Linked DNA regions of Paractinoplanes abujensis. The protein of the gene in region 1 interacts with the protein of each later gene in a pairwise test. Links are inferred from orthologs where the notes say so. Each region holds a gene or a part of one and is shown in the gene's direction. Other genes may lie near its edges. The genes, in order: BKA14_RS27210 and rlmB.

Region 1 (10,794 bases):
ACGAACTTAGGGGCCGCAAGGCCGCCGTGGGGTGGCCTGTGGACAACGTCCGCGGTTGTCCACAGGCCCGGATGACGAGCGCTGACTACCGATAGGGTTGGGCGGTGATCGTGGCTGTCGGCATCGATGTGGTCCTGGTGGAGCGCTTCGCCCGCGCTCTCGAGCGGACGCCGCTGCTGGCGACCCGGCTCTTCACCGAGGGCGAGCGGCTGAGCTCCACCGGCAATCCGCGGTCGGCCGAGTCGCTGGCCGCCCGGTTCGCGGCCAAGGAAGCGGTGGCCAAGGCGCTGGGCGCGCCCGCGGGCATGCTGTGGCACGACTGTGAGATCGTCGCCGACCCCGACGGCCGTCCCTGGCTGACCGTCTCGGGCACGGTCGCCGCGGTCGCCGCCGAGCGCGGGGTCAATCGGTGGCATTTGTCGCTCTCGCACGACGGCGGCATCGCCTCGGCCATGGTGGTCGCCGAAACGTGACGCGTGCCCCCGGCCTGTGCGGGGGTGGCCGCCGGATCCTGACGCGGCCGGCATGCGTGGGTGGGTCGCCGGGCATGTGTGGGCGGGCGCCGGGCGGAGTCGGAGCGCGGCGCGGCGGTGGCGGGCGTGAAAATGTCGCAGCCTTGCGCTAGAACCGTCGGCAACACGAGATGGGTGGAGGACCGATGCGGCAGGCATGGCGGGTCGCGGATGTGCGCGCGGCCGAGAAAGCTCTCATGGCGACGCTGCCCGAGGGCACGCTGATGCAGCGGGCCGCCGCGGGCCTGGCCCGCCGTTGCGCGTTGCTGCTGCAGGACACGGGCGGCGTCTACGGCGCGCGCGTGGTGCTGCTCGTGGGCAGCGGCGACAACGGTGGCGACACGCTGCTGGCCGGGGCGGCTCTGGCCCGTCGCGGCGCCCAGGTGCGGGCCCTGCTGATGCGGCCCGACCGGGTCCACCTGGCGGGTTTGCGGGCGCTGCGTGCGGCGGGCGGTTTCACCGTCCGTGAGCTGCCCGACCGGGCCGACCTCGTGCTCGACGGCATCGTCGGCATCGGGGCCAGCGGTGGCCTGCGCAAGCCCGCGGCGGCTGTGGCCGAGCGGCTGGGCGAGCTGCGCGGCCGCGACGGGGCGCGGCCCGCGGTGGTGGCGGTCGATGTGCCGAGCGGGGTGGCCGTCGACACCGGCGATGTGCCGGGGGCGGCGGTCACGGCCGACGTCACGGTCACCTTCGGCTGCCTCAAGCCGGCCCACGTGGTCGGCCCCGCCTCGGTGCGCTGCGGCCAGGTCGAGCTGGTCGACATCGGTCTCGGGCCGGTGCTGCGGGCCGATCCGGCCGTCTCGGTGCCCGGCTCCGCCGACATCGCTGCCTGGTGGCCGCATCCCGGCCCCACTTCCGACAAGTACACCCGCGGCGTGGTCGGCATCGCCACCGGCTCGGCGACCTACCCGGGGGCCGCCCTGCTCGGCGTGGGCGGCGCCCTGGCCGGCCCGACCGGCATGGTGCGCTATGTGGGCAGCGCCCATGAGGAGGTGGTGCGGGCGCATCCCTCGGTGGTGGCCGTGCCTCGCCTGGCCAACGCGGGGCGGGTGCAGGCCTGGGTGTGCGGTTCCGGCCTGGGCACCGACGAGCAGGCCCGCACGACCTTGCGCAGCGTCCTGGCCACCGCGCTGCCCGTGGTGCTCGACGCCGACGCGCTGACCCTGCTGGTCGACGGCAAGCACGCCACGGATCTGCGCCGCGACGCCCCGGTGGTGGTCACGCCGCACGACGGCGAGTTCAAGCGGCTGGCCGGCGAGGCGCCCGGTTCGGACCGGGCCGGCGCGGCGCTCAAACTGGCCTCCTGGATGAACGCGGTGGTGCTGCTCAAGGGCGACCGGACGATCGTGGCCACCCCGGCCGGCGCGGTCTGGGCCAATCCGACGGGCACGTCCGCGCTGGCCACGGCGGGCAGCGGCGACGTGCTGGCCGGTCTGCTGGGGTCGCTGCTGGCCGGTGGGCTGCCGGCCGAGCGGGCCGCGGTCGCGGCGGCGTACGCGCACGGTCTGGCCGGCCGCCGCGCCGCGCAGGACGGCCCGGTGAGCGCCCCCGACATAGCCGCCGCTCTGCGTCCCACCGTTCGTGACCTGACCAGTCAGTAGGCTGGGATTCATGTGGCAGGCCGAGGTCCGGATCGATCTGGACGCCATCCGGGACAACGTCGCGTTGCTGCGCGCCAGGACGACCGCCGAGGTCATGGCCGTCGTCAAGGGCGACGGCTACGGGCACGGCATGCTGCCCTCGGCGCGGGCCGCCCTCGCCGGCGGGGCGACGTGGCTGGGCGTGGCGACGCTCGAGGAGGGCCTGGCGTTGCGCCGGGCCGGGTTCGAGGTGCCCGTGCTGGCCTGGTTGCATTCGCCCGGGCAGCCGTTGCACGAGGGCGTGGCGGCCGGCATCGACCTCAACGCGGGCAGCCTCGAGCTGCTCGGTGAGCTGGTCACGGCGGCCCGGCGCGCCGAGCGCACGGCCCGGGTCCACCTCAAGCTCGACACGGGGCTGTCCCGTGGCGGCGCCACCCCGGCCGAGTGGCCCGCGCTGCTCGAGGCGGCCGCGAAGGCTCAGGCCGACGGCGACATCGAGGTGGTCGGCGTCTGGAGTCACTTCGTCTACGCCGACGAGCCCGGTCACGAGACCATCGACCACCAGTTGGCCGTTTTCGCCGAAGGGCTGGCCACCGCCGAGCGTTTCGGCATCGCCCCGCGCTATCGGCACATCGCCAACTCGGCGGCCACGCTGACCCGCCCCGACTCGCATTACGACCTGGTGCGTCCCGGCATCGCGGTCTACGGCCTGTCCCCGGTGGCCGGTGAGACCTTCGGGTTGCGCCCGGCCATGACGGCGCGGGCGCGGGTCGCGCTGACCAAGCGGGTGCCGGCGGGCCAGGGCGTCTCCTACGGCCACACTTATTTCACCGAGCGCGAGACGACCCTGGCGCTGGTGCCGCTGGGCTACGCCGACGGGGTGCCCCGCGCGGCCTCCAACGCGGGTCCGGTGCAGCTCGGCGGCAGACGGCGTACGGTGGCCGGCCGGGTCTGCATGGATCAGATCGTCCTCGACGTCGGCGACGACCCGGTGGTGTCCGGTGACGTGGCCACGCTGTTCGGGCCGGGCGACGACGGCGGGCCCACGGCCGACGACTGGGCCGAGGTCGTCGGCACGATCAACTACGAGATCGTGACCCGGTTCGGCAGCACCCGGGTCCCGCGGGTCTACGACGGAGGTGCCGCGTGAGCCCGGCCGGCAAACGAGCCAAGCAGGTCGGCATCGCCGGCGCGGCCGTCGGTGTGCTCGCCGCGGGCCTGGCCACCGCGTTCGCCGTCGAGCGGGTGCTGGTGCGGCGCTCGATCAGCGCGCCCGGCGACCCGCACGCCGACGAGCCGTTCGGCGACCAGCCGTACGACCGGGAGGTGACCGTCACCGCGGCCGACGGCACCGAGCTGCACGTCGAGATCGTCGAACCGCGCGAGAAGAGCGACAAGCCGACGGTCGTCTTCGTGCACGGCTTCGCGCTCGACATGGGCACGTTCTACTTCCAGCGCAAAGCTCTCACCGAACGCGGCGACCACCGTCTGGTCTTCTGCGACCAGCCCGGTCACGGCCGGTCGAGCCGGCTCAACTCCGGCGACTACGACATCGCCGCGCTGGGCAAGTCGCTGGCCGCGGTGCTCGACCGCACGTGTCCCGAGGGGCACATCATCCTGGTCGGCCATTCCATGGGCGGCATGACGATCATGGCGTTCGCCGAGCAGTATCCGGAGTGGTTCGGCCGGCGCGTCACCGGTGTGGTGCTCATGTCCACCTCGGCCGGTCTGATCGACAAGACCAAGCTGGGCCTGCCGTCGCTGGTGGCCCGGGCCAGCGCGCCGTTCTTCCCGCTCTGGGGCAAGGCGGCCCATCTGGGCGGCACCACCATCGACCGGGCCCGGGTGGTCTCCTCCGACCTGGCCTGGCTGCTCACCCGGCGGTATGGCTTCGGTGAACCCAAGCCCAGTCCGTCGTTGGTCACTTTCGTGGAGAACATGAACTCCAAGACCTCGGTCGAGACGCTGACCAAATACCTGCACACGCTCTACACTCACAACCGCTTCCCGGCCCTGTCCGCCCTGCGCGGCACCCCGGTGCTGGTGATCGTGGGCACACGCGACTATCTGACCCCGGTGACCCATTCCGAGGAGATCCTGCGGCACCTGCCCGACGCCGAGCTCGTCAAGGTCGACAACAGCGGTCACGTCGTGATGCTGGAGAAGGCCGACGAGGTCAACGCCGCGCTGCTGCCGTTCCTGGAGCGGATCTCGTGAAGCTGCCCACGGTGGACGACACCCGCGCGTTCGGGCGGCGGCTCGCCTCCGTCCTGCGCCCGGGTGATCTGCTGCTGCTCACCGGCCCGCTCGGTGCCGGCAAGACCGCGCTGGTGCAGGGCATCGGGGCCGGGCTCGGAGTGACCGACGCGATCACGTCGCCGACCTTCGTGATCGCCCGCGTCCACCGAGGACGGATCCCGCTGGTGCACGCCGACGCGTACCGGCTGGGTGACAGCCCCGACCCGCGGGCCGAGATCGACGACCTCGATCTGGACGCCTCGGCCGACGACGCGGTCACCGTCGTCGAGTGGGGCGCCGGCCTGGTCGAGCAGCTCAACGACGAATATCTGCTGGTGCGGCTCGACCGCCTGGAGGACGACACCCGGGTGGCCGAGCTGATCCCGTACGGCGGAGACTGGGCCGCGCGCATCGCGCGCCTGCACACACTTGAGGAGAGACCTTGAATCTGGCGGAGTTGCTGCCGGCCGAGTGGCGAGCCGAGCTTGCCGGTTTTCTCGACGAGAAGGCCACGGCCGCGCTGGGCGAGTTCGTGGCCTCGGAATACGCGACCCACACGATCTATCCGCCGATCGAGGACCTCTTCTCGGCGTACCGGCTGTGCCTGCCCGAGCAGACCCGGGTGCTGATCCTGGGGCAGGACCCGTATCACGGCCCGGGCCAGGCCCACGGGCTCAGTTTCAGCGTGCGCGAAGGTGTGAAGATCCCGCCGTCGCTGCGTAACGTGTTCAAGGAGCTGGCCGAGGACGTCGCGGTCGCGCCGCCGGCCACGGGCGACCTCACCGGCTGGGCGCGGCAGGGTGTGCTGCTGCTCAACGCGGTGCTGACCGTGCGGGCGGGGGCAGCCGCATCGCACGCGGGCAAGGGCTGGGAGGCGTTCACCGACGCCACGATCCGGGCCCTCGACGCCCGCGACGACCGGGTGGTGTTTCTGCTCTGGGGCGGTTACGCACGCAAGAAGGCGGCACTGATCACCAACCCGGCCCACGTCGTGCTCGAGGCGGGGCACCCGAGCCCGCTCAACCGCGAAGGCTTCCGCGGCGCCCGTCCGTTCAGCGCGGCCAACAAGGCCCTCGCCGACGGCGGTCGTCCGGTCATCAACTGGGATCCGCGCACCGCGGGTTAGGGTCGAAACGTGCTGGTACTGGCTCTGGACACCGCAACGCCCGCGTCGACCGCGGCGCTGGTGGAAGTGACCGCCGACGGTCTTCGCGGCCTCGCCGAGCGGCGCACCGTCGACCCCCGCGCGCACGGGGAGAAGCTGGCCCCCGAGATCGAGGCCACCCTGGCCGAGTCGGGGGTGGGCCCGCGTGACCTCGGCGCGATCGTGGCCGGGCTCGGGCCGGGGCCGTTCACCGGTCTGCGGGTCGGCCTCGTCACGGCCGCGAGCATGGGGCAGGCGCTCGGCATCCCCACGTACGGGGTCTGCTCGCTCGACGGTCTGGGCCGGGCCGCCGGGCCGGGACGGGTACTGATCGCCACTGACGCCCGGCGGCGTGAGGTCTACTTCGCGACCTACCTCGACGGCGTCCGGGTGCTGGGGCCCGACGTCGCCCGTCCGGGTGACGTGGCCGCCGCGATCGTCCGCGCCGGCACCCCGACCCGCAGCCGCGCCCGCAACAGCGCCGCCACCGACGCCGCCGCCCTGGCCGAGTCCGAGACCCTGGAGGCCGCGATCTCGCTGGTCGGCGTGGACGCGGCCCGGGTCGCCGCCGCGCTGGCCCGGGCCGAGGCGGCCGACCTGATCGGCCAGGCCACCGCCCGCGACGACGGGGTCGACCTGACCGGCCGCCAGACCGAGGCCCCGGCCGCGGGCGTCGACGGACTGGTCGACCGGGCCGCGGGCGAGGGCGCCCTGAAGTACGGCGGCCTGTTCAATGTGCCGGTCGAGGAGCACCTGCTCTATCCGCCCGGCGCCGCCCTGGTCGCGCTGGCCGCCGAGCGTATCCGCGCGGGCGCGCCCACCGAGGCCCTGACCCCGCTCTATCTGCGCCGCCCGGACGCCGTCGAACCGGCCGGCCGCAAACCGGTGCTGACCTGATGCGGGTCGAGCGTTTCCGCTGGTGGCACATCGCCGAGGTGGTCCCGTTGGAACGAGACCTGTTCGGTGACGAGAAGTGGACGGCGGCGATGTTCTGGAACGAGCTCGCCCAGCGCAACTTCTACGTCGTCGCGCTCGGTGACGAGGACGAGGTGCTCGGCTACGGCGGGCTGGCCGCCACCGTGGACGAGGCGTGGGTGCAGAACATCGCCGTCCGCAAGTCCGGCCAGCGCCGCGGCACCGGGCGCAGGCTGCTCGAGGCGTTGCTCGACGAGGCCCACCGGCTCGGCATCAAGCAGACCCTGCTCGAGGTGGCGGTCGACAACGAGCCGGCCCAGCGTCTCTACGCCACGTACGATTTCGAGCCCGTCGGCATCCGGCGCGGCTATTACCAACCGAGCAACACGGACGCCCTGGTGATGATGCGCAATGGCTGACGAGCCCCTGGTCCTCGGGATCGAGACCTCCTGCGACGAGACCGGCATCGGCATCGTGCGCGGGCACACCCTGCTGGCCGACGCGCTGGCGTCCAGTGTGGACCAGCATGCCCGGTTCGGCGGCGTCGTGCCCGAGGTGGCCAGCCGGGCCCACCTGGAGGCGATCGTGCCGACCATGCAACGCGCGCTCGACGAGGCCAAGGTCACCCTGGCCGACATCGACGCGATCGCCGTCACCAGCGGACCGGGTCTGGCCGGGGCCCTGCTCGTCGGGGTGGCCGCGGCCAAAGGGTACGCGTTGGCCGCCGACAAGCCGGTCTACGGCGTCAACCACTTGGCGGCGCACGTGGCCGTCGACACGCTCGAACACGGCCCGCTGCCCGAACCCGCGATCGCCATGCTGGTCTCGGGTGGACACTCGTCGTTGCTCCTGGTCGACGACCTCACCAACGGGGTCACGCCGCTGGGGGCCACCATCGACGACGCCGCCGGCGAGGCGTTCGACAAGGTGGCGCGCCTGCTCGGGCTCGGCTTCCCCGGTGGGCCGATCATCGACCGTACGGCCAGGGAAGGGGACCCGGCGTCGATCGCGTTCCCTCGCGGTCTCACCGCACCCAAGGACCTCGCCGCCCACCGCTTCGACTTCTCGTTCTCCGGGCTCAAGACGGCTGTGGCCCGCTGGGTCGAGGCGCGCGAACGCGCCGGCGAACCGGTGCCGATCGCCGACGTCTCGGCCTCGTTCCAGGAGGCGGTGTGTGACGTGCTCACCGCGAAGGCGATCGAGGCGTGCCGGACCAACGGCGTACAGACCTTGGTCATCGGCGGTGGCGTGGCGGCCAACTCGCGGCTGCGGGTGCTGGCTGAGGAGCGCGCGGCCAAGCACGGCATCGAGGTGCGGGTGCCCCGGCCGGCGCTCTGCACCGACAACGGCGCGATGGTGGCGGCGCTCGGCTCACGGCTCGTGGCGGCCGGGGTGGCGCCGAGTCGTCTCGATCTGCCTGCAGACTCGGCGATGCCATTGACCGCGGTCAGCGTGGCGGGGTAGGAAGCCAACATGATCGCGCGGATGTGGGAGATACGCGCCTCGCTCAGCGGCTTCGACGAGCTGCTGTCGTGGGTGTGCGACGTGGCGGTGCCGCGTGTCGAAGTGCTGCCGCAACACGTGTCGAGCGACGTGTTCTCGTCCACCGACAACCGCATCGTGGTCATCTCGAAGTGGCGCCACAGCCCGGAAAACCTGCCCGCGCCGCCGCCCCATCTGATCGCCCGCGCGCCCCACGTGTGGGACTTCACACCTGTGGACCGCTGAGGAAAACGCGTCGCAAACTGTCGTACCCCGGTCGTAACGTCGGGGCTGCGATGAGGAACCTTCCCGAGGCCGATCCCGGCCCACCCGACGACCGCTCACCCGTCCGATATCTACGCTGGCTGATCAGCCGTTACCGGCGATCGGTGTACGCGGCGATCGTGCTGGCCATCCTCTGGATGCTCTGCCAGGCCTTCGTTCCCGCCATCGTCGGCAAGGCAATCGACGCCGCCACCGGTAGCGACCGCCGAGGCCTGCTCATCTGGAGTTCGGCGCTGCTCGCGGCGGGCATCGGGCAGGCCGCGTTCGGCATCGGGCGGCACCGGTTCGCAGTGGTCAACTTCGTGGGCGGCATGTTCAGCACGGTCCAGATCACGGTGCGCAAGGCGAGCCGGCTGGGGTCGGCGCTGTCCCGGCGGCTCGACACCGGCGAGGTCGTCGCGATCGGCACGGCCGACATCCGGCAGATCGGCGCCGCGATCGACATCACCGCCCGCGGCACCGGGTCGTTGCTGGCCGTCGTCACCGTCGCCGTCATCCTGCTCACCACGTCGGTGCCGCTCGGCCTCGTCGTGGTGCTGGGTGTGCCGCTGCTGATGTCGATCGTCGCCCTGCTCATCCGGCCCCTGCACGGCCGTCAGCAGGCCACCCGCGAGCAGCAGGGGCTGCTCACCGGGCGCGCGGCCGATCTGGTGGGCGGCCTGCGGGTGCTCCGCGGCGTGGGTGGCGAGGCAGTCATGGGCGAGCGCTACCGCGAGGAGTCGCAGGTGCTGCGTGCGGCCGGGGTGCGCACGGCGCGGGTCGAGTCGCTCCTCGAGGCGGCCCAGGTGCTGCTGCCGGGCATCTTCCTGGTGCTGGTCACGTGGCTGGGGGCCAGGTTCGCGCTCGACGGGCACATCACCGTGGGCCAGCTGGTCTCCTTCTACGCGTACGCGGCCTTCCTGGTCACGCCGTTGCGGCAGCTCACCGAGGCGATCGACAAGCTGACCCGCGGCCACGTCTCGGCCCGGCGGGTGGTGTCGATGCTCCGCGCGCGCACCGACCTGCCCGACCCCGCGGCCCCGGTCGGCGCCGACCGGTTGCGCGGCCCGCTGACCGACCCGGCGTCCGGGGTGACGATCCGGCCCGGCCGCACGACGGCAATCGTCGCCACCGTGCCCGCCGAGGCCGCCGCGATCGCCGACCGGCTGGGGCGGTATGCCGACGGCGCGCTGGCCGACGGGGTGCCGCTGGGCTCGTTCGAGCTGGCCGCCGTGCGCGAGCGGATTCTGGTCGCCGACAACGACGCCCGCTTGTTCACCGGGCCGCTGCTCGCCGACCTCGACCCAGGCGGCACCGGCCGTCTCCCTGACGCGCTGCACACCGCGGCGGCCACCGACATCGTCGAGGCGCTGCACGACGGCCTCGACAGCGAAGTGGCCGAGCGCGGTCGCACGTTCTCCGGCGGTCAGCAGCAACGCCTGCGGCTGGCCCGGGCGCTGGTGGCCGACCCCGAGACGCTGATCCTGGTCGAGCCCACGAGCGCGGTCGACGCCCACAGCGAGGCCCGCATCGCCGACCGGCTGGTGAGCGCCCGGGCCGGCCGCACGACGGTGATCTGCACGTCCAGCCCGCTCGTGCTCGACCGCACCGACCAGGTCGTCTTCGTCGACCAGGGCCGCGTCGTGTCCGTCGGCACCCACCGCGACCTGCTCCACGACGAGCCCCTTTACGCCCGCACGGTGCTGCGGGAGGAGACGGCATGAGCACCTTGCTGCCCGTCGCGGGCTCCGCCCAGGTCCGGCGCTACGCCCGTGACCTGCTGCGCCGCTATCCCCGAGCGCTCGGCCTGACCATCGGGCTGCATGTGCTGGCCGCCGTCGCGGGTCTGGTCGGGCCGCGCCTGCTGGGCGATCTGGTCGAGGCGATCCGGCACGGTGAGGGCATCGGCGTGGTCGACCGGCTGGCCGCCATGATCGCCGGGTTCGTCGTGCTGCAGGCGGTGCTGGTCCGCTTCGCCTATGTGGCGTCGGCCCAGCTCGGCGAGCGGATCCTGGCCCGGCTCCGCGAGGAGTTCGTCGAGCGGGTGCTCGCACTGCCGTTGTCCACGGTGGAGCGCGCGGGCTCCGGAGACCTGCTGACCCGGACCACCCGGGATGTCGACGCGCTGTCGCGATGTGTGCGGCTCGCGGTGCCCGAGACGATGATCGCGCTGATCACCGTGGCCCTGGTGGTCGGCGCGCTCGTGCTGACCGGACCGCTGCTCGCGTTGCCGCTGCTCATCGCCGTGCCCATCATCGTGGTGGGCACGCGGTGGTATCTGCGCCGGGCCCCCGCGGGCTATCTGCGGCAGAACGCGGTCTACTCCACTGTGACCGACGGGCTGGCCGAGACGGTCGAGGGCGCCCGCACGGTCGACGCGCTGCGCCGCCAACAACAGCGGATCGATCGCTCCGACGCCGACCTGCGTGTGTCGTGGGCCGCCGAGAAATACACACTCTTCCTCCGTACGGTGTGGTTCCCCGTCATCGAGGTGAGCTATGTGCTGCCGGTGGTCGCGACCCTGCTCGTCGGCGGCTGGCTCTATCTGCACGGCACGGTGTCGCTGGGCCAGCTGACGGCCGCGGTGATCTATGTGCAGTTGCTGATCGACCCGCTCGACCGGCTGCTCGGCTGGCTCGACGAGGTGCAGATCGGCGCG
Region 2 (10,909 bases), 1.3 Mb from region 1 along the record:
CACGCGGGGCGGGTGCTGGGGGTGGGCGCGCTGGCCGACGCGGTGTGGGGCGCCGACCCGCCGGCCACCGCCAAGGGCCAGCTGCAGACCTGTGTGTCGCGGTTGCGCCGGCTGCTGCCGGAGGGCGCGATCCGCAGCGACCCGGCGGGCTACTGCCTGACCCCGGGCCCGGGCGAGCTCGACGCGGCGGACTTCGCGCGCCTGATCGCCGAGGCTCGTGAGCGGCAGGACGTGGCGTTGTATCGGCGGGCGCTCGACCTGTGGCGGGGGGACGCGGCCGCGGGCATCGACAGCCACGGCGTGCTGGTGGCCGCGGCCGGGCTCGACAAGCAGCACCTGGCCGCGCTGGAGGCGTGGGCCGAACTGGCGCCGGCCGCCGGGGACGAGCCCGGCGTGATCGGTGAGCTCTCCGCCGCGGTGGACCGGTTCCCTCTCTCCGAGAGGCTGAGCGGCCACCTGATGCGCGCGCTTTACCGTGACGGACGGCAGGCCGACGCGCTCGCCGAGTTCCGCCGGTTACGGGTGGCGTTGCGCGAGGAGTTCGGCCTCGACCCGGGGCGTGACCTGCAAGACCTGCACACGTCGATGCTGACCGGCGCGATCCCCGCCGCCGCGGGCGGTCACGACCAGATCAGATGCCTTCCCCGTACGGTCGGCGACTTCACCGGCCGCGACGAGCTCGTGCGACGACTCGTCGGCGCGATCGACACCGCGGGCGACGCCGGGCCGGTGACCGCCGTGATCGACGGCATGGCCGGCAGCGGCAAGACCACGCTGGCGCTGCACCTCGCGACCCTGATCGGCGAGCGCTACGCCGACGCGCACCTCTTCGTCGACCTGCGCGGCCACCACGCCGAGCAGCCGCTCGAGCCGTCGGCCGCGCTGCTCGTGCTGCTGCGGCAGCTGGGTGTGCCGGCCGAGCGGATCCCGCCCGAGCAGGTCGACCGGATCGGCCTGTGGCGCACCGAGCTGGCCCAGCGGCGGGTGCTCGTGCTCTTCGACAACGCCGGGTCCAGCGCGCAGGTCGCCGAGCTGCTGCCGACCGGGCCGGGCAGCCTGGCCCTGATCACCAGCCGGCGGCGGCTGGCCGGGCTGGACGGGGTGCAACCGGTGTCGCTGCCGCTGCTGGCCACGGCCGAGGCGGTCGCGCTGCTGGCCCGGATAGCGGGCGACCGGGTGCGGGCCGAACCGGAGGCGGCGACCGAGGTGGCCCGGCGCTGCGGCGGGCTGCCGCTGGCCGTCCGGCTGGCCGGGGCCCGGCTGGCCCACCGGCCCCGCTGGCGGGTCGCCGACCTGGTACGCCGGCTCGACCGGGAGGCCGCGCTGCCCGAGCTGGCGGCCGAGGAACGGTCGGTGGCCAGCGCCTTCGCCGTCTCCTACCGGCAGCTCCCAGCGGTCCCGCAGCGCGTCTTCCGGCTGCTCGGGGCGTGTCCGGCGGCCGACTTCGACGCGCTCAGCGTGGCCGCGCTGAGCGGGTTGCCGCTCGCCGACGCCGGCGACGCGCTGGACGACCTCGTCGACGTCCACCTGGTCGAGGAGCCCGAACCCGAGATCTACCGGATGCACGACCTGCTGCGCGAGTTCGCCGGGGCGCTGGCCGGCGAGACCCCGCAGGAGCGGACGGAGGCGCTGCGGGGAGCCCTCGACCAGCAGCTGCATGCGGCCGTGGCGACCAACCTGCCCGCGTACCGGGAAGGGCTCGATCGGGACATCGGGACGCCCGCGCCGCTGCGCCCGGACTTGCTGGCGGCGCTGACCGATCCGGCCGGCCGGCTCGAGCGCGAGCGGCTCAACCTGGGCCCGTACGTGGACGCCGCGGCCGCGACCCCCGAGCTCGAGCAGTACGCCTGGAAGCTGCCCCGGGCCGCGTGGCGACTGCTGTTCGTGCGGGCCCACCTCGACATCGTGCTGGCCCTGCAGACGAAGGCCTGGCGGGTGGCCGAGCGCCTCGGTGACCGCCCGGCCATCGCGACGACCCTCAACTACCTGGCCTCGGTGTACTACCGCCGATCGGAGATGGACGAGGCCGCTCGCCTGCTCGAGCGGTGCATCGCGATCCGCCGGGAGGAGGGCGGGCCGGCCGCGCTCGCGCTGGCCCTGAACAACCTGGCCGCCCTGCACAGCGTGTCCGGGCGCTGGGGCCGCAGCATCGAGATCCTGCACGAGGTGCGGCGCCTGCCCCGGTCGCGGCGCATGCGCGACGACGCCAACATCCTCGCGACCAGCTACGACCACCTCGGGCGGTACACCGAGGCCCTGCGCTACTACCGGCTCCGCCTGCTGATGCAGATCGAGATCGGTGATCCCACCCGGATCGGCGACACGTTGGTCAGCATCGCCGTGGTCAAGTATCGGGCGGGCCAGGTGACCATCGGTGCCGCGCGTCGCCAGGTGTCCGCGGGCCTGCGCATGCAGAGGCGGGCGAGTTACCCGTACGGGATCGCTCTGGCGGAGAGCACGCTGGCCGGGCTGAACACCGAGGACGGCCGGTTTGCCGAGGCCGTGGCCGGTTACCGCCGCGCGATCGAGGCCGCGGACCAGCTGCGGGATCCGGCGCAGACCTCGCTGATCTACGGCGAGTTCGGACGCGCCCTGCGCCGGGCCGGTGATCCGGCGTCCGCGCGGCCGATGGCCGAGCAGGCGCTGCGCCTGGGCCGGCAGAGCGGCCTGCCGTACGCGATCGCCCTGGCCGAGGCCGCCCTCGGCGAGTGTCTGACGGAGGCGGATCCACGCGAGGCCCGCCGGCTGCTGTCCCGCGCCCGGGTGACGCTGGCCGAGCTGGAGGCGGTCGAGATGCGCGACGTCGAGAAGCGTCTGCTCGATCTGGGTGGCGAGGATCATCTGCGAACCGGGCCGGGCGGAGAGACGATGGAGGGGTGACGACTGACGAGAGCGGTTACCGGGTCGAGAAGGACACAATGGGCGAGGTCCGGGTTCCGGCCGATGCCCTCTGGCGGGCGCAGACGCAGCGCGCGGTCGAGAACTTCCCCCTCTCGGGGCGCGGCCTGGAATCCGCCCACATCAAGGCGCTGGCCCAGATCAAGGGGGCGGCGGCGCAGGTCAACGGGTCGCTCGGCGTGATCGAGGAGGACCTGGCGGAGGCGATCGCGAAGGCCGCCGCGCACGTGGCCGAGGGCGGCTACGACGACCAGTTCCCGATCGACGTCTTCCAGACCGGCTCCGGCACGTCGTCCAACATGAACGCCAACGAGGTCATCGCCACCCTGGCCGCGCGCGAGCTGGGCCGTCCGGTGCACCCGAACGACCACGTCAACGCGTCGCAGTCGAGCAACGACGTCTTTCCCTCGTCGATCCACCTGGCCGCCACCGAGGCGGTCACGGCCGAACTCATCCCCGCCCTCGAGCATCTCGGCGCCGCCCTGGTGGCCAAGTCCGAAGCCTGGTCCGAGGTGGTCAAGAGCGGCCGCACACACCTGATGGACGCCACGCCTGTGACGCTCGGCCAGGAGTTCTCCGGGTACGCCCGGCAGGTCGCCAACGGCATCGAACGGCTCACCGGCACCCTGCCCCGGCTGGCCGAGCTGCCGCTGGGTGGCACCGCGGTCGGCACCGGCGTGAACACCCCGCCCGGGTTCGCCCCCGCCGTGATCGAGCGGCTGCGGCAGAGCACCGGCCTGCCCGTCACCGAGGCCCGCGACCACTTCGAGGCCCAGGGCGCCCGGGACGCGCTGGTCGAGGCGTCCGGCCAGCTCAAGGTGATCGCCGTCGGGCTCTACAAGATTGTCAACGATATCCGCTGGATGGGGTCGGGGCCCCGCGCCGGCCTGCGCGAACTGCGCCTGCCCGACCTGCAGCCGGGCTCGTCGATCATGCCGGGCAAGGTGAACCCGGTGGTCCCCGAGGCGGTGCGCCAGGTCGCGGCCCAGGTGATCGGCAACGACGCGACGGTGGCCTTCGCCGGCTCGCAAGGCGACTTCGAGCTCAACGTCATGCTGCCGGTGATGGCCCGCAACCTGCTGGAGTCGATCCGCCTGCTGGCCAACGCGGCCCGGCTGCTGGCCGACCGCTGCATCGACGGGCTGGAGCCCAACGTCGAGGTGGCCCGGGCGTACGCGGAAGGTTCGCCCTCGATCGTCACTCCGCTCAACCGCTACCTGGGCTACGACGAGGCCGCCGCGATCGCCAAGGCCGCCCTCGCCGACAACCGCACGATCCGCGAGGTCGTGATCGAACGCGGGCACCTCGAGAACGGGAAACTGACCGAGCAGCAGCTCGACGAGGCGCTGGACGTGCTGCGGATGACGCGCCCCTGAACTCGCTTGGCGCGGCCGGTACCCTTGTACGGTGAGTTTGCGCTTGTATGACACCGCGACCCGATCGGTCCGGGACTTCGTCCCGATGACGCCCGGCAAGGTCGGTATCTACCTGTGTGGGCTCACCGTGCAGTCGGTGCCCCATATCGGGCATTTGCGCTCGGCCGTCAACTACGACGTCCTGCGGCGCTGGCTGCTGCACACCAACTACGACGTCACGTTCATCCGCAACATCACCGACGTCGACGACAAGATCCTCGACAAGGCGTCGGGGCAGAGCCGCCCGTTCTGGGCGATCGCGCACGCCAACCGGCTGGTGCTCGACGCCAACTACCGCGACCTCAACGTCATCCCGCCGACGTACGAGCCGCTCGCGACCGGTCACATCCCCGAGATGCACGAACTGATCGAGGAACTGATCGAACGCGGCCACGCGTACCCGGCGGCCGGCGGCACCGGCGACGTGTATTTCGACGTCCCCTCCTACTCCGAATACGGCGCGCTCTCGGGCCAGAACCCCGACGACATGCGCCCGCCGTCCGACGGTGGCGAGCCCGACAAGCGGGACTACCGCGACTTCGCGTTGTGGAAGGGCGTCAAAGCCGACGAGCCGCGCGACGCGTCGTGGCCGTCACCGTGGGGTCGTGGCCGCCCCGGCTGGCACATCGAGTGCTCCGCGATGGCCCGGCGCTACCTCGGCGACGAGTTCGACATTCACGGCGGCGGGCTCGACCTGACCTTCCCGCACCACGAGAACGAGATCGCCCAGTCCCGCTCGGCCGGGCTGCCGTTCGCCCGGCACTGGGTGCACCACGCTCTGCTCAACCTCGGCGAAGCCAAGATGAGCAAGTCGCTGGGCAACGTGATCGACGTGGAAGCGGTGCAGGCCATGGGCATCCGCCTGGTCGAACTGCGCTACTACCTGGGCACCCCGCACTATCGCTCGCGCATCGACTACTCCGACGAGGCGCTGCGTGAGGCCGCGGTGGCGTACCGGCGGATCGAGGGTTTCGTGCAGCGCGCCACCGAGATCGTCGGGCCCGGCCGCCCCAAGGACGTACCGCCCGCGTTCGCCGCGGCCATGAACGACGACCTCAACACGTCGGCCGCGCTGGCCGTCGTGCACGACTGCATCCGCGAGGGCAACACGGCGCTCGCGGCCGGTGACGAGGCCGGCATCCGCGGGGCGATCACCGCCGTCCGCGCGATGCTGGGCGTCCTCGGCCTCGACCCGCTCGACGAGGCCTGGACCGGCAAGGCCACCCAGAGCGACCTCAAGCCGGTGGTCGACTCACTGGTCAAGCTGGCCCTCGAGCAGCGCACCCAAGCACGCACACGCAAGGACTGGGCGGCCGCCGACTCGGTCCGCGACCAGCTCAAGAACGCGGGAATTCAGGTGGAGGACACTCCGGCCGGTCCGCGCTGGACGGTAGGAGAGCACTGATGCCCGGAAACAGCCAGAACGCCAGCAAGCGAGCCACCAGCAAGAAGGGCGCCCCGGTCGGCTCCGGTGGCAAGAACCGCTCCGGCCTCAAAGGCCGCGGCAAGACCCTGCCCGCCGACGAACGCCCCTGGCACAAGGGCTACTCCGGCACGGAGAAGCTTCCCGACAAGACGGCCCGCAAGCAGGAAAAGGAACGCCGCGCGGCGGCCGCCGAAGGGCGCGCCCCCAAGGTCGGCATCCCCGGGTCCAAAGACACCACGTGGGGTCGCGGCGGCGGCCGCGCCTACGGCAAGCAGACCCCCCAGCGGGGCCGCTCCGGGGTCGGTCGTGGCGGCCCCCGCATCGCACCCGGACGCCGCTCCAACCCGACCAAGGAAGGCCCTGAGCTGCTGCTCGGGCGCAACCCGGTGGTCGAGGCGCTACGAGCCGCGGTGCCGGCGACGGCGCTCTACGTCGCCCAGGGCATCGACATCGACGAGCGGGTGGCCGAGATCGTGCGGACCGCCGGGGACCGGGGCATCCCGATCCTCGAAATCGGCCGCAACGAACTCGACCGGATGACCGGCGGGGTCCTCCACCAGGGCATCGGGCTGCAGGTGCCGCCGTTCGCGTACGAGGACTACGACGACCTGCTGGCCGCCGCCCTGGAACAACCCACGCCGCTGCTGGTGGCCATGGACGGCATCACCGACCCGCGCAACGTGGGCGCGGTGATCCGGTCCGTCGCCGCCTTCGGTGGGCACGGCGTGTTCATGACCGAGCGACGGGCGGCAGGGATCACCGCCACGGCCTGGCGGACCAGCGCCGGGGCCGCGGCTCGGGTGCCCGTGTCGCAGGTGGTGAACCTGACCCGGGCCATCAAGAAAGCGCAGGAAGCCGGGTTCGTCGCCATCGGGCTGGACGCTGATGGCGAAACCGACCTGTACGAGCTGGAAGCCGCTGTCGGGCCCCTGCTCGTCGTCGTGGGCTCCGAGGGGCGGGGGCTCTCCCGCCTTGTCGGTGAGACCTGTGACCTGCGGGTTTCTATCCCCATGGCTACCGAGGTGGAGTCCTTGAACGCCTCGGTGGCGGCTGCTGTGACTTTGGCCGAGGTTTCCCGGCGAAGGTCCGCTTAGCCCCTGGGGCTGCTGCAGACCTCGGCGCTGCGGTTAGACCCTGGGGCTGCGGTAGACCCTGGGGCGCTGCCCCAGACCCAAACCCTGGGGCGCTGCCCCAGACCCCGGCCATCGCTGCGGAGATCCGCCTGGCGATGGTTGCTGTGGGTGGGTGGGGCTTGGGGATCTCCTTACAACGACAGCCAGAAGCGAATCGCAAAGATGGGGAGGGCGCAACCAAACCCCGGTTGCGCCCTCCCCATCTTCACGATGAGCTGAGGCCGCCGTCGCAAGGAGATCCCCAAGCCAACTACAGCGGGGCTAGCTGTGATGTCCAGCCAGGTTGTTCAACCGGGTGATGGGTGGCAGTTTCCCGATGGCGGTGTGGGGTCTGTGGTGGTTGTAGTCGTGCATGAAGGCGGGTAGCGCAGCGCGGCGGGCTTTCTCCGAGGTGTAGAGCTTGGCGAAGGCCCAGCCGTCGGCCAGGGTCCGGTGGAAGCGTTCGACTTTGCCGTTGGTCTGGGGCCGGTAGGGGCGGGTCTTTTTCACCGTGATGCCCAGCTCGGCGCAGGTGTCGCGCCAGAGGTGCGATTTGTATGCGGAGCCGTTGTCCGAGAGCACTCGGTGGGTGGTCACGCCGCGTTCGGCGAACCAGGTGACCGCGCGGCGAAGCACTCCGGTGGCGGTCAGGGCGGTTTCGTCGTCGTGGATCTCGGCATAGGCGACGCGGGAGTGGTCGTCGATGACGGTGTGGACGAACGCAGTGCCGATGATGGGGTTGCGGTGCTTGTTCCGAGGCTTGCCGGCCGTGGCGGTCCGGTTTTTCTCGCCTTGCTGACGGCCGAGGTAGCGCCAGCCGCCGCCGTCGGGAACGTTGCCGAGCTTCTTCACGTCGACGTGCAGCAGGTCGCCGGGGCGTTCGTGTTCGTAGCGGCGGATCGCCTCGCCGGTGGCCCGGTCGAGGTGCGAGAGCCGGTTCGCGCGCTGCCGTCGGAGAACGGCATGCACGGTGGAGGCGGCCAGGCCGAGCTGATCGGCGATCGGGACCGGTCCCCAGCGTTGTTTGCGGCGCAGGTGCAGGATCTTGCGGACCAGCGGCGCCGGGGTGCGGTTCGGCTGCCGACGTGGCCGTGATGAGCGGTCGTGCATGCCGGCTTCGCCTTCGGCCCGGTAACGCCCGGCCCACTTGCTGGCGGTGCGCCAGGACACGTCGTAGCGTTCGGCCGCTCGTGCGGGTGACCAGCCACCCTCGACGATCAGACGCGCCAGCCGCAATCGCGCCCTCGGGGTCAATGCGGCGTTAGCGTGGGACATGAAGGCCTCCAGCCTGGTGTGTGGCGTCTTAGCAGCTCCACTGCACCGTTGGAGGCCTTCATCTGTTCACCGGATCAGCCTTTGATCGTCAGATCGAGTGGTCGCACTTCCTCGACCAACGTCCCTGGACATCACAGCTAGCGCTGCGGTTGCTTAGCTTTGCCTTGCTTTTCCCGCGGCGTAGCCGCGACCCCCTACGGCCAGTCAGCTTCTTCCGCACCCCTCACCCGCACCGTGGGGGTCTGGGGGGGTCGCCCCCCAGGCGGATACGCGAGGAGGAAGGTGCACGCTTTTCGTGCACAGAGTGCCCCCCGACGAGCCCCCGGTCGGGATCGAACCGACGACCTCCCGTTTACAAGACGGGTGCTCTGGCCATCTGAGCTACAGGGGCAGTTGGGTCAGCATACTGGCTGTGAACTTCCTGGCCACCTTGGCATGTCGTGTAAAAAGCTTTACGTTTACATGGCTGTTCCTCCACTCGGATCGTCCGGCACGTTCCTGCCGGTGGAAAGGAAGTCTGTTTCAGCATGGCTACCGTTACGTATGACAAGGCGTCCCGGATCTACCCGGGCTCCGAGCGCCCCGCGGTCAACGAGTTGAACCTCGAGATCGGCGACGGAGAGTTCCTCGTTCTGGTCGGCCCTTCCGGTTGTGGCAAGTCCACCAGCCTGCGCATGCTCGCGGGGCTGGAGGATGTCGACCGTGGGCGCATCCTGATCGAGGGTAAGGACGTCACGAACCTCCCGCCGAAGTCCCGCGACATCGCGATGGTCTTCCAGAACTACGCTCTGTACCCGCACATGTCGGTGTACGAGAACATGGCGTTCGCCCTGAAGCTGCGGAAGACCTCGAAGGCGGAGATCGACCGCCGGGTGAAGGAGGCCGCGGCCCTTCTGCAGCTCGACGAGTACCTGTCGCGTAAGCCGAAGGCGCTTTCCGGTGGTCAGCGTCAGCGTGTCGCCATGGGCCGCGCGATTGTGCGTGAGCCGCAGGTGTTCCTCATGGATGAGCCGCTGTCGAACCTTGACGCGAAGCTGCGTGTGCAGACGCGTTCGCAGATCGCCTCGCTGCAGGCCAAGCTGGGCGTCACCACCGTTTACGTCACGCACGACCAGGTCGAGGCCATGACGATGGGCCACCGGGTGGCCGTCATGCTCGACGGTGTGCTCCAGCAGGTGGACACCCCGCGCGCCCTGTACGACACCCCCGGCAACGTTTTCGTGGCCGGCTTCATGGGTTCCCCGGCCATGAACATCAAGACGGTGCCGCTGACTGAGACGGGTGGCAAGTTCGGCGCGTTCAACGTGCCGCTGACCCGCGAGCAGGTCGCGGCCGCGCAGAGTGGCGGCGGCAAGGTCACCATCGGTTTCCGCCCGGAGGCCGCCGAGCTGACCTCCGAGTCGGCGGGTGCCCTGCCGATCGTGGTCGACCTGGTCGAGGACCTGGGTTCGGACGCCAACGTCTACGGTCACGCCGACCTGGACGGCACGCAGGAGCGGTTCGTGGTTCGCACCGACCGTAAGAACATGCCGAACATGGGCGAGACGGTTTACATCCAGCCGCAGACGACCGGCATCCACGTGTTCAACGCGGAGTCCGGCGTTCGTATCTGAACGACTGACTGACATTCCGGGCGGTCCCTTCGGGGCCGCCCGGTTTTTATTCGGCGAAGCGGATGAGCACGAAGTCTTTGTCGGTGGCGCAGGCCAAATGGGTGGTGTTCCACGAGCAGGTGCCGGTGTTGACGCCGCTGAGCGGGCCGAGCTGCACGGGGGCGTCGCCGAGGTGGCGGCCGGCGAGGGCGGGGTCGTCGGGGTAGCCGGTGAAGGGTTTGCTCAGTTCGAGAATGTTGGCGTCGTCGAGGCGTACGGCTGCTTGTTTACCGGACCAGATTTCTTTGCCGTCGGCGTCGACGAGCCGGGCGTCGGCGGAGTAGGCGGTGAGGACGGCCTCGCCGACCGGGATGATCGCGTCGGATCGGGGGGCGGCCGTCTTCCAGGCGGTTCTGCCGTCGGGGATGGTCACGGCGACCAGCTGGGCGTTTTCGTCGCCGGGGCCGGTGCCTTCGAGCGCGCACACCCGGTCGTCGCCGCAGGGGCTGAGCCGCCACAGCCGTGCTTCGCGGGTGGGTGAGGTGTAGATGATGTCGGCGCCGTCGAGTTTGTCGAGCCCGTAAGCGACGAGGCGGTTGGTGTCGCCGGCTTTGCGGATGACGAGCCGGCCGTTGTGCGCGATGACGTCGTCGGAGGTGTCGGCGACGTCGGGCCGGGCGGCCAGGATTTTGCCGGTGTTGGCGTCGATGACCCGGGCCGTGTCGTCTTCCCCGCCGATCTGCACGATGCGGGGGTCGTCGCCGAGGTCGGGGGACAGGGGGCGGCCGGTGGCGCCGGCCGGGCCGGACAGGTCGGCCGGGGTGGTGACGCCGAACAGTTCGGGCTGGGGACCTTCGAGGTCGGGCTGCTTCCACTGTTCGCGGCCGTCGGTGATGTCGAGGCCGAGGAGTTGTTTGTTCTCGCGGTCGGCGATGAGGGCCCGGTCGCCTTGGAACCAGATGTCGTCATCGTCGCCCAGGGTGCGTTTCCACAGTTCCTGGCCGGTGTCCGCGGCCAGCAGCACAAGTTCGCGGGTGCCGGATTCGTAGTCACCGTCGCTGATCAACGCGACCGCCTCCGGCAACGCGATCAGGGTGTCCCAGGCTTTGGCGGTGCCCGCATCCGGGTTGCTCCAGGCCGGCTGGTCGGCGTCGGTGTCGATGGCGACCACACCGATCCGGCCGGTTTCGT

Evidence for each region.
Region 2: the proteins of BKA14_RS27210 (region 1) and rlmB interact in binary tests that used the Escherichia coli proteins (3 or more experiments, as listed by UniProt). The link is inferred for Paractinoplanes abujensis from one-to-one orthologs.

Annotation. Positions count from the first base shown.
Region 1 is NZ_JACHMF010000001.1:5,967,511-5,978,304, reverse strand. The notes cover bases 1-2,885. They hold BKA14_RS27210 (NAD(P)H-hydrate dehydratase), read left to right. Parts: upstream 1-658; coding sequence 659-2,113; downstream 2,114-2,885. Other genes in these bases: alr (alanine racemase), read left to right, coding at 2,124-2,885; BKA14_RS27215 (holo-ACP synthase), read left to right, coding at 105-473. Also shown: more of alr, read left to right, coding at 2,886-3,242; BKA14_RS27200 (alpha/beta fold hydrolase), read left to right, coding at 3,239-4,309; tRNA (adenosine(37)-N6)-threonylcarbamoyltransferase complex ATPase subunit type 1 TsaE, read left to right, coding at 4,306-4,776; ung (uracil-DNA glycosylase), read left to right, coding at 4,773-5,456; tRNA (adenosine(37)-N6)-threonylcarbamoyltransferase complex dimerization subunit type 1 TsaB, read left to right, coding at 5,466-6,371; rimI (ribosomal protein S18-alanine N-acetyltransferase), read left to right, coding at 6,371-6,808; tRNA (adenosine(37)-N6)-threonylcarbamoyltransferase complex transferase subunit TsaD, read left to right, coding at 6,801-7,853; BKA14_RS27170 (hypothetical protein), read left to right, coding at 7,863-8,117; BKA14_RS27165 (ABC transporter ATP-binding protein), read left to right, coding at 8,168-9,859; BKA14_RS27160 (ABC transporter ATP-binding protein), read left to right, coding at 9,856-10,794. UniProt on the Escherichia coli protein: Bifunctional enzyme that catalyzes the epimerization of the S- and R-forms of NAD(P)HX and the dehydration of the S-form of NAD(P)HX at the expense of ADP, which is converted to AMP.
Region 2 is NZ_JACHMF010000001.1:7,233,331-7,244,239, forward strand. Bases 4,776-7,775 are described here. They hold rlmB (23S rRNA (guanosine(2251)-2'-O)-methyltransferase RlmB), read left to right. Parts: upstream 4,776-5,717; coding sequence 5,718-6,833; downstream 6,834-7,775. Other genes in these bases: cysS (cysteine--tRNA ligase), read left to right, coding at 4,776-5,718; BKA14_RS33155 (IS481 family transposase), read right to left, coding at 7,134-7,775. Outside these bases: BKA14_RS33135 (AfsR/SARP family transcriptional regulator), read left to right, coding at 1-2,880; BKA14_RS33140 (class II fumarate hydratase), read left to right, coding at 2,877-4,274; more of cysS, read left to right, coding at 4,306-4,775; more of BKA14_RS33155, read right to left, coding at 7,776-8,126; BKA14_RS33165 (ABC transporter ATP-binding protein), read left to right, coding at 8,654-9,739; BKA14_RS33170 (Hsp70 family protein), read right to left, coding at 9,786-10,909. UniProt on the Escherichia coli protein: Specifically methylates the ribose of guanosine 2251 in 23S rRNA.